Regions from separate parts of the Blautia sp. ZXY-1-C6 genome, predicted to be linked through region 2. Evidence: a T-box and tRNA genes for the amino acid it is inferred to sense, from the RefSeq annotation. Region 2 holds a T-box; the other holds one or more tRNA genes.
The links. The T-box of region 2 lies ahead of pheS (phenylalanine--tRNA ligase subunit alpha). A T-box ahead of a tRNA ligase gene usually reads a tRNA of that ligase, here a tRNA-Phe.

Region 1 (4,883 bases), on a different contig from region 2:
AAAGCGGACTGCAGCTTCTCGGCCTCCTGTCAGTTCAAAGGAGATAACGCCGCAGGTTCTGCCTTCGTTCATGTATTTCTGAGCAAGTGGATAGTATTTGTCATCAGGAAGTCCTGCATAGTTTACATGAGATACTTTCTCATGGGCATTCAGGAATTCGGCAATCTTCTGTGCATTATAGCAGTGACGTTCCACGCGGAGAGGAAGAGTTTCAAGTCCCAGGTTTAACAGGAAGCAGTTTGTAGGAGACGGGATAGAGCCCAGGTCACGCATTAACTGAGAGGTTGCCTTTGTGATATAAGCCTTCTTTCCAAACTGTTTAGTATAAATAACACCATGATAAGATTCATCCGGTTCAGTCAGTCCATGATATTTATGTCCATAGGCATCCCAGTCAAAGTTACCGCTGTCAACGATAGCTCCGCCAACCTGCACAGCATGTCCGTCCATATATTTGGTTGTGGAATGGGTGACGATATCAGCTCCCCACTCAAAAGGACGGCAGTTTACAGGAGTAGCGAAGGTGTTGTCTACAATAAGCGGAACTTCATGTTCGTGAGCAACCTTTGCGAATTTTTCAATATCAAGAATTACCAGGGCCGGGTTTGCGATGGTCTCTGCGAAAAGTACCTTTGTATTAGGGCGGAAGGCAGCTGCAATTTCTTCAGGGCTAGCATCGGTGTCAACGAAAGTGCAGTCAATGCCAAGCTTTTTGAAGGTAACAGCCAGGAGGTTAAAGGTTCCTCCGTAAATAGTAGAAGCCGCCACAACATGATCACCTGCTTCGCAGATATTGAAGACTGCATAGAAGTTGGCAGCTTGTCCGGAAGAGGTAAGGATAGCGGCAACACCACCCTCCAGATCCGCAATTTTTGCTGCTACAGCATCATTTGTGGGGTTCTGCAGACGGGTATAGAAGTATCCTTCTGCCTTAAGATCGAAGAGCTGTCCCATTTCATCAGTAGTATCATATTTATAAGTGGTACTCTGATAAATCGGGAGTGCGCATGGTTCACCCTTAGACGGAGTGTAACCGGAATGGAGACATTTAGTCTCGACTTTAAAGTCACTCATGAGTTTAGTTCCTTTCTTATGTGAAATATTGCTTCAATAAAATATTGTATTAATATTGGGAAAATTGTGATGATATTGATACAAAATTTCATGATAGTCTTAGAGCGTGTCTGAAAAATCATTCCCGCAATCTGCACGCCCCACTTTGCGGGATATTTCACCCGAATTCAGTTGCCGTAGCCCGCTACGGCGCCCTCATCCGGGCAAAATATCCCACAAATTGTGACGCACATCTTGCAGAAAGCCTTTTTCAGACACACTCTAGAGCGTGTTTGAAAAATCATTCCCACAAATTGTGACGCACATCTTGCGGAAAGCATTTTTCAAACATACTCTGGAAAAATTATACTGCTGAAAGTGAGAGAAGACAATATTAAAAAATGAAATAAAAAAATGCTCAGGCTTTTTCTAACCAGCCGTGAGCAAAAAAAGAAAATAAAAAATGCTCAGGCTTTTTCTAACCAGCCGTGAGCAAAAAAAGAAAATAAAAAATGCCCAGGCTTTTTCTAACCAGCCGTGAGCAAAAAAGAAAATAAAAAATGCCCAGAGCCGGAATCGAACCAGCGACACGAGGATTTTCAGTCCTCTGCTCTACCAACTGAGCTATCTGGGCATTTGGTCTGTGAACTGTTGTGTATCACAAACCTTATAATAGCATATTGATTGTTTGAATGCAAGTAATTTTTATGATTTTTGCGAAAAAAGAGAAAATTATAACAAAAATTTATTTTATCTTGCCATAAGGTAGATTTTTTCCATATCTCTCATATTGAGCTGTTTAAAGACTCCAATGGTGCGAGTGTCCTCAAAACTGCATTTGAATGCAAGATCATGAATTTGCTGATCTGTGAGATCCAGACCCAGTTCATGTAAACTGGTGGGCATTTCTACAGACCGGAAAAAATTTTCCATTGCTTCAATTCCTGCAAGGGCTGTTTCTTTATAATCAGTTCCACATGGAATGTCAAATACATTGGTGGCAAACTGAGCAAAACGTTCAGGGTTCACCTCGTAGACGTATCGTGCCCAGCTTCCCCAGATAGCTGCCAGACCTGCTCCGTGAGTTACATTGTAGACACCTCCCAGTTCATGTTCAAGCTGGTGGCATGCCCAGTCACCACCACCTGTACCGCATCCGGTCAGACCGTTGTGGGAAAGGCTTCCTGCCCACATAATTTCTGCCCTGGCGCTGTAATTGTCTGGTTCTTTCATAAGAATACGGGCATTGTAAATGACTGTCTGCATCAGAGCTTCGCTGATGCTGTCTGTAATCTCCATAGTTTCAATATTTACAAAATATCGCTCCATGGTGTGCATGAGGATATCTACACATCCGCTTTCTGTCTGATACTGTGGGAGTGTGTAGGTGAGACGTGGATTTAAGATGGCAAATTTCGGCCTGCAGTAATCTGTCTTTGCACATCCACGTTTTTCTTTTGTTTCTTCATTTGTGATAACACTGGAACTGCTCATTTCACTTCCGGAAGCTGCAATTGTAAGGATGACACCAATGGGCAGACAGCCGGTTGGAACAGCTTTTTTCAGACAGAAATCCCAGACATCATTGTTCGGATTGGCAACGCCATAGCCGATGGCTTTGGAAGAGTCAATAACACTTCCTCCTCCTACAGCAAGGATAAAGTCTACATGTTCTTTTTGGCATAATTCGATTCCCTCGCGGACTTTGGAAAGAAGTGGATTAGGAATGACACCACCCAGGGTGATGTATTCAAGACCTTCTTCTTTCAGATTAGAAGTGATCTCATCAATCAGTCCGGAACGGACAGCACTCTGACCTCCATAATGGATCAAAACTTTTTTTGCTCCATACTTCTTCAGCAGGGAACCTGCCTGAAGGTGGGTATCTTTGCCAAAGAGAACCTGTGTTGGTGTATAATATTCAAAATTTCTCATAATATGTAAACGACCTCCTATAGATTGAAAGGGTAACTGAATCAGGTAAGTCCTCTGCTTTAATTGTAAAATGTAATGAGCAGTAGGTGGGACTTCCTTTTTATATTAAAGCAAATAATGGAAAAATAGTCAAAAAATAATAAAAAAATTAAAATTTGAAAGCAATTTTTGCTGGTTCTCAGAAGACATTTTTGGAAAGATTCCAGTACAGATATCTATAATTTTCTGCACACAGAAAACGGAAAGACAGAAATTTATAGATTTTGGACAGAATATTTTATGGGCATTATGTGAATGGAATGCTATGATAAATACACTTAAATATACAAAGTGAATAAAAAAGGAGGAAACAAGAAATGAAAAAAAGAATGTACAAGATTATGGCACTTGCCATGACAGCAGCTATGGTGGTACCGATGGCAGCGCAGACAACTGCATTTGCAGCTGACGACAAAGAAATTACTTACTGGAATATTGCGGTAGAGAGCCCGGACAAAGATATTGTTACTGCAGCAGTAGACAAGTTTAACAAAGAAACAGAGTCAGGCTATACTGTAAATCAGGTAGCTATCCAGAACGATACATACAAGGAAAAACTTGTTATCGCGATGAGCTCCGGTGAGTGTCCTGATATGTACTCAAGCTGGTCCGGTGGTCCGATGTATGAATATATTGATTCCGGATTTGCTCAGCCGATTGATGATCTTCTTGATCAGTCCGATGTTAAAGATAAACTTCTGGATGCAGCTATTGAACAGGGAAGCTACAACGGACATGTATATGCAATCCCATATCTGAATGTTTCTCTGGCAGGTATCTTCTACAACAAAGATATGTTTGAACAGTACGGACTTGAAGAACCGAAGACATTAGCTGATTTGGAAAATATCTGTGCAACATTAAAAGAAAACGGAATTACACCTTTTGCACTTGCTAATGGTTCCAAATGGACAGGTTCCATGTACTTCATGTCTCTGGCAGCACGTTATGGCGGACTGGAACCATTCCAGAATGCAGTTGCAGGAACCGGCAAATTCACAGATGACTGCTTCATCAAAGCAGGTGAGAAGATTCAGGAGTGGGTTAACAACGGATACTTCCCGGATGGCGTAAACTCCTTAAGCGAAGATGACGGACAGGCAAAACAGTTAATGTATCAGGAGACAGCAGGTATGCTTCTCTGTGGCTCATGGTATACAGGAACATTCCAGACTGACAGTGAGGAATTCTATCAGAAGATCGGCTGGTTCCCATTCCCTGCAATTGATGATTCCGATGCTGATCCTACAATCCAGATCGGTACTGTAGGTGATCAGTTCATTTCCTTCAACTGTGAAGGTGATAAACTTGCAGCAGCATTTGAATGTGCAACAGATCATTTATCTGATGAAGTTGCAGACATTACATACTCTAACAACAAGATTGTTCCTGTAAAAGATGCAGGAGACCACATTTCAGACCCTGTTGTAAAGGAAATTTTTGATGCAGCTCAGGAAGCATCTTCTATCCAGTTGTGGTATGACCAGTATCTGCCAACATCTGTTGCAACTGCACATCTTGATGGCTTACAGGAAGTATTTGGTCTGACAAAGACTCCTCAGGAAGCACAGGAAGAAATGCAGAAAGCAATGGACGAATATTTAAGTACCAAATCTGATTCCGGCGCAGCAGATGATACTGCAGAAGAAGCTACAGATGATGCAGCAGCAGATGATGCTGAATAATCTTTAAAGGAAAGCAGGCATTCATTCTGACCTGAGTAAGGGTAGAAAAGAAGGGTTCTGCACATGCTGAAAGTGCAGAACCCTTTATCTTGAAAAACAATATGTGAGTACACAGAGCGTGCTTGAAAAATCATTTCAATGTCAAATTACATATCAGACAGCATGTCAGAA
Region 2 (4,883 bases):
TTGGCAAAATTATATGAAATGATAGAAAAAGAGTGTTGAAAGTGAAAAAAATCTTATATATGCTACAAATCAACCCTTGCCATATGTCAGATTTTGGCGTATTATTAATAGAGGTTTATTATTTGCGAGGAGGAAAACCATGTATAAGATTTTAAAAGCTGAAACACTGGCAGCTAAGATCCATCTTATGGTTGTACACGCACCGCGTGTTGCAAGCCATTGTCAGCCAGGACAATTTATTATCGTTAAGTTAGATGAGAAGGGTGAGAGAATCCCTCTTACTATCTGTGATTATGATCGTGAAGAAGGTACGGTCACAATCGTATTCCAGGAGATTGGTGTATCTACCATCAAGATGGCAGAATTAAAAGCAGGAGATGCATTCCGCGATTTCGTAGGACCTCTTGGATGTCCTTCTGAATTTGTTGAGGAAGATATCGAAGAATTAAAGAAAAAGAAAATGGTATTTGTTGCCGGCGGTGTTGGTACAGCCCCTGTTTACCCACAGGTAAAATGGCTCCATGAACATGGAATCACAGCAGATGTTATTCTTGGTGCAAAAACTAAGGATATGGTTATCCTTGAGAAAGAACTGGGAGAAGTTTCCAATCTTTATGTTACTACAGATGACGGTTCCTATGGCCGTGCAGGTATGGTTACTAAGACTCTTGAGGATCTCGGTAACAAACGAAGGCAAACATTACGATGTCTGTGTAGCGATCGGACCGATGATCATGATGAAATTTGTCTGTCTTCTTACCAAGAAGCTTGGCATTCATACAATTGTCAGCATGAACCCAATCATGGTTGACGGAACAGGTATGTGTGGCGCATGCCGTCTTCAGGTTGGCGATGAGATTAAGTTTGCATGTGTAGACGGACCGGAATTCGACGGACATCTCGTTGATTTCGACCAGGCTATGAAGAGAAGCCAGATGTATAAGACTGAAGAGGGACGTGCATTACTGAAACTTCAGGAAGGTGATACCCATCATGGCGGATGTGGACATTGTGGAGGTGACAAGTAATGGCAGATGCAAAGATGTTAAAGAAAGTTCCTGTAAGAGAACAGGATCCAAAGGTGCGTGCAACAAACTTTGAAGAAGTTTGTCTTGGATACAATCAGGAAGAAGCAATGGAAGAAGCACAGAGATGCTTAGGCTGTAAGAAACCGAAATGTGTGGAAGGCTGTCCTGTATCCATTAATATTCCTGGATTTATTGAAGAGATTAAAGAGGGAAAGATCGAAGAAGCATACAAAGTGATCGGATTATCCTCCGCACTTCCGGCTATCTGTGGACGTGTATGTCCTCAGGAATCCCAGTGTGAGGGTAAATGTATCCGCGGAGTCAAAGGTGAAGCTGTTTCTATCGGTAAGCTGGAGAGATTTGTTGCTGACTATGCTCTGGAACATGATATCAAACCTGTTGGAGCAGAAGTTAAGAACGGACATAAAGTTGCAGTGATCGGTTCCGGTCCTTCCGGACTTACCTGTGCAGGTGATCTTGCAAAAGCTGGTTATGATGTAACTGTATTTGAAGCTCTTCATGAACTTGGCGGTGTTCTTGTTTACGGTATTCCGGAGTTCCGTCTTCCGAAACAGAAAGTTGTTAAGAAAGAAATTGAAAAAGTTAAAGAATTAGGTGTTAAATTCGAGACTAATGTTGTTATCGGTAAATCCACAACAATCGATCAGCTGATCGAGGACGAAGGATTTGAAGCTGTATTTATCGGATCAGGTGCCGGACTTCCAATGTTCATGGGTATCCCGGGTGAGAATGCAAGCGGTGTATTCTCTGCCAACGAATATCTTACAAGAAGCAACCTGATGAAAGCTTTTGATGATTCTTATGATACACCGATCGCAGCAGGAAAGAAAGTAGCAGTTGTAGGCGGTGGTAATGTTGCTATGGATGCTGCCAGAACAGCTTTAAGACTTGGTGCTGAAGTACATATCGTATACAGAAGAAGTGAAGCAGAGCTTCCTGCACGAGCAGAGGAAGTTCATCACGCAAAAGAAGAGGGAATCATCTTTGATCTTCTTACTAACCCGAAGGAAATCCTTGTAGATGAGAACGGTCATGTAAAAGGTATGAAGGTTGTCAAGATGGAACTTGGTGAGCCGGATGCTTCCGGAAGACGTCGTCCGGTTGAAATTCCGGGATTTGAATATGACATGGATGTAGATACAGTTATCATGTCTCTTGGTACTTCCCCGAACCCTCTTATTTCTTCTACAACAAAAGGTCTTGAAGTCAATAAGAGAAGATGTATCATTGCTGAAGAAGAAACAGGTAAGACATCTAAAGATGGTGTATATGCCGGCGGTGATGCTGTTACAGGTGCAGCTACTGTTATCCTTGCCATGGGTGCAGGTAAAGCTGGTGCCAAAGGTATCGATGAATATCTTAAAAATAAATAATGTAAATGGTACTTGACAGATTTTGACGTCTGTGGCATGATTACTAGTGTTGATAATCATGAAAAGCTTAGAAGGTGTTTACAGGGATTTATTTTCCGTCAGAGAGAGGAAGCCATCGGCTGGAAGCTGCCTCAGGTTCAGATATTTCCTGAATTTCCCACCGGAGCCGCATTTCTGAATGACAGTATTTACTGAGTAGGAAATGACGTTACTGCGCGTTAAGCAGACCGAGAGCCTGTAGAAAATGCAGGAAGCAGGGTGGTACCGCGGATATTTTACTCCGTCCCTTTAGTGGGACGGAGTTTTTTGTTTGCTAATTCTGCTATTATAACATGAATTGCGAGAACTGCTTTTGCAACGGAGCGATTTGTGGCTATCAAGTCAGAGTCAGATTTTACGTTACTGTTCATTCTGTTCTCAGTAACGATTTTTCTTCTCTGACATTATGACATAAAGGAGAAAGAGAACATGGATATGAAAGAAAGACTTCAGGAACTGGCTGAAGCAGCCGGAAAACGGATCAGTGAATCCGAAGGTCTGGAAAAACTGAACGAAGTACGTGTGGCATACCTTGGTAAAAAAGGTGAATTGACTGCAATTTTAAAGAGTATGAAAGATGTTGCACCGGAAGAGCGCCCGAAGGTTGGACAGCTTGTAAACGAAACAAGAAGCAAGATAGAAGCACTTCTTGATGAATCTAAACAGAAACTGGAAGAAGCAGCACGTGAAGAGAAGATGAAACAGGAAGTGATTGATGTGACTTTACCTGCAAAGAAAGCTAAAATCGGTCACCGTCACCCGAACACCATCGCCCTGGAAGAAGTAGAGCGTATCTTTATTGGTATGGGTTATGAAGTAGTAGAGGGACCGGAGGTAGAGTATGCGGATTACAACTTTACTAAACTGAATATTCCGGAAAATCATCCGGCACGTGATGAACAGGATACTTTCTTTATCAACGATTCTATCCTTCTTCGTTCCCAGACTTCACCGGTTCAGGCACGTACTATGGAGAAAGGAAAGCTGCCGATCCGTATGATCGCACCTGGTCGTGTATTCCGTTCAGATGAAGTAGATGCAACACATTCTCCTTCTTTCCATCAGATCGAAGGTCTTGTTATTGACAAGAACATCACTTTTGCAGATCTTAAGGGAACTTTGCAGGAGTTTGCACAGGAATTATTCGGACCTGAGACAAAAACTAAGTTCAGACCACATCACTTCCCGTTCACAGAGCCAAGCGCAGAGGTGGATGTATCCTGTTTCAAGTGTGGTGGTAAAGGCTGCCGTTTCTGTAAAGGTTCCGGCTGGATTGAAATCCTTGGCTGCGGTATGGTTCATCCGAATGTATTAAGCATGTGCGGAATTGATCCGGAAGAATACACCGGATTCGCATTTGGCGTAGGTCTTGAACGTATTGCACTTCTGAAATATGAGATTGATGACATGAGACTGCTCTATGAGAATGATATCCGTTTCCTGAAACAGTTCTGATGAAATGACTGTCTGAAACAACAGAGCTATGCAGCCAAGAGGAAATTTCTGTCCGGGAAAGCTGCTATAAGTCTGAGCTATAATATAGAAAGAGGATTAACAAAATGAATACTTCATTATCTTGGATTAAAATGTATGTGCCGGATCTTGATGTGACAGCACAGGAATATACAGATGCCATGACACTGACAGGAACAAAAGTGGAAGGCTTTGAAAAACTGGACGCAGATCTGGATAAGATCGTGATCGGTCAGATTGAAAAAATTGAGAAACATCCGGATGCGGATAAACTGATCATTTGCCAGGTGAATATCGGAACAGAGACTGTACAGATTGTTACAGGCGCTCCTAATGTAAAAGAGGGAGATAAGGTTCCTGTTGTTCTTGACGGCGGACGTGTTGCCGGTGGACATGACGGAAAGAAAACACCGGGTGGAATTGAAATCAAAAAAGGAAAACTTCGCGGAATCGATTCCTATGGTATGATGTGTTCCATCGAAGAGCTGGGAAGCACAAGAGAAATGTATCCGGAAGCCCCGGAATACGGAATCTATATTTTCCCTGAAGACGCTGTTGTAGGCGAGAGTGCGATCAAGGCACTGGGCTTGGATGATGTTGTCTTTGAATATGAAATCACATCCAATCGTGTTGACTGCTACGGCGTACTGGGAATTGCAAGAGAAGCGGCAGCTACGTTTAATGAGAAATTCTGTCCTCCTGTTGTAGAGTGTAAGGGAAATGATGAAAAAGCTTCTGACTATGTAAAAGTAACGGTAGAAGATCCGAAACTTTGTCCACGTTACTGTGCAAGAGTCGTAAAGAATGTTAAGATCGGACCATCTCCGAAATGGATGCAGAGATGTCTGGCTTCCAATGGAATCCGTCCGATCAATAATCTGGTAGATATTACAAACTATGTAATGGAAGAATTTGGTCAGCCAATGCACGCATATGATCTGGACAGGAT

Region 1: it has a tRNA-Phe gene. The T-box ahead of pheS (phenylalanine--tRNA ligase subunit alpha) is inferred to sense a tRNA for this amino acid. The anticodon was not compared.

What each region holds. Positions count from the first base shown of each region.
Region 1 covers NZ_JBWJVQ010000150.1:19,709-24,591, reverse strand. The annotation lists gene AC075J_RS06455 (O-acetylhomoserine aminocarboxypropyltransferase/cysteine synthase family protein) at 1-1,074, opposite strand, end outside; partial or broken gene AC075J_RS06450 (DUF6783 domain-containing protein) at 1,071-1,286, opposite strand; partial or broken gene AC075J_RS06445 (DUF6783 domain-containing protein) at 1,245-1,373, shown strand; gene AC075J_RS06440 (DUF6783 domain-containing protein) at 1,354-1,458, shown strand; tRNA gene AC075J_RS06435 (tRNA-Phe) at 1,615-1,687, opposite strand; gene AC075J_RS06430 (iron-containing alcohol dehydrogenase) at 1,804-2,988, opposite strand; gene AC075J_RS06425 (extracellular solute-binding protein) at 3,345-4,712, shown strand.
Region 2 covers NZ_JBWJVQ010000274.1:2,824-7,706, reverse strand. The annotation lists partial or broken gene AC075J_RS17540 (ClpP family protease) at 1-39, shown strand, start outside; partial or broken gene AC075J_RS17535 (sulfide/dihydroorotate dehydrogenase-like FAD/NAD-binding protein) at 140-1,028, shown strand; gene gltA (NADPH-dependent glutamate synthase) at 1,028-2,422, shown strand; T-box leader at 2,482-2,713, shown strand; gene pheS (phenylalanine--tRNA ligase subunit alpha) at 2,897-3,916, shown strand; gene pheT (phenylalanine--tRNA ligase subunit beta) at 4,021-4,883, shown strand, end outside.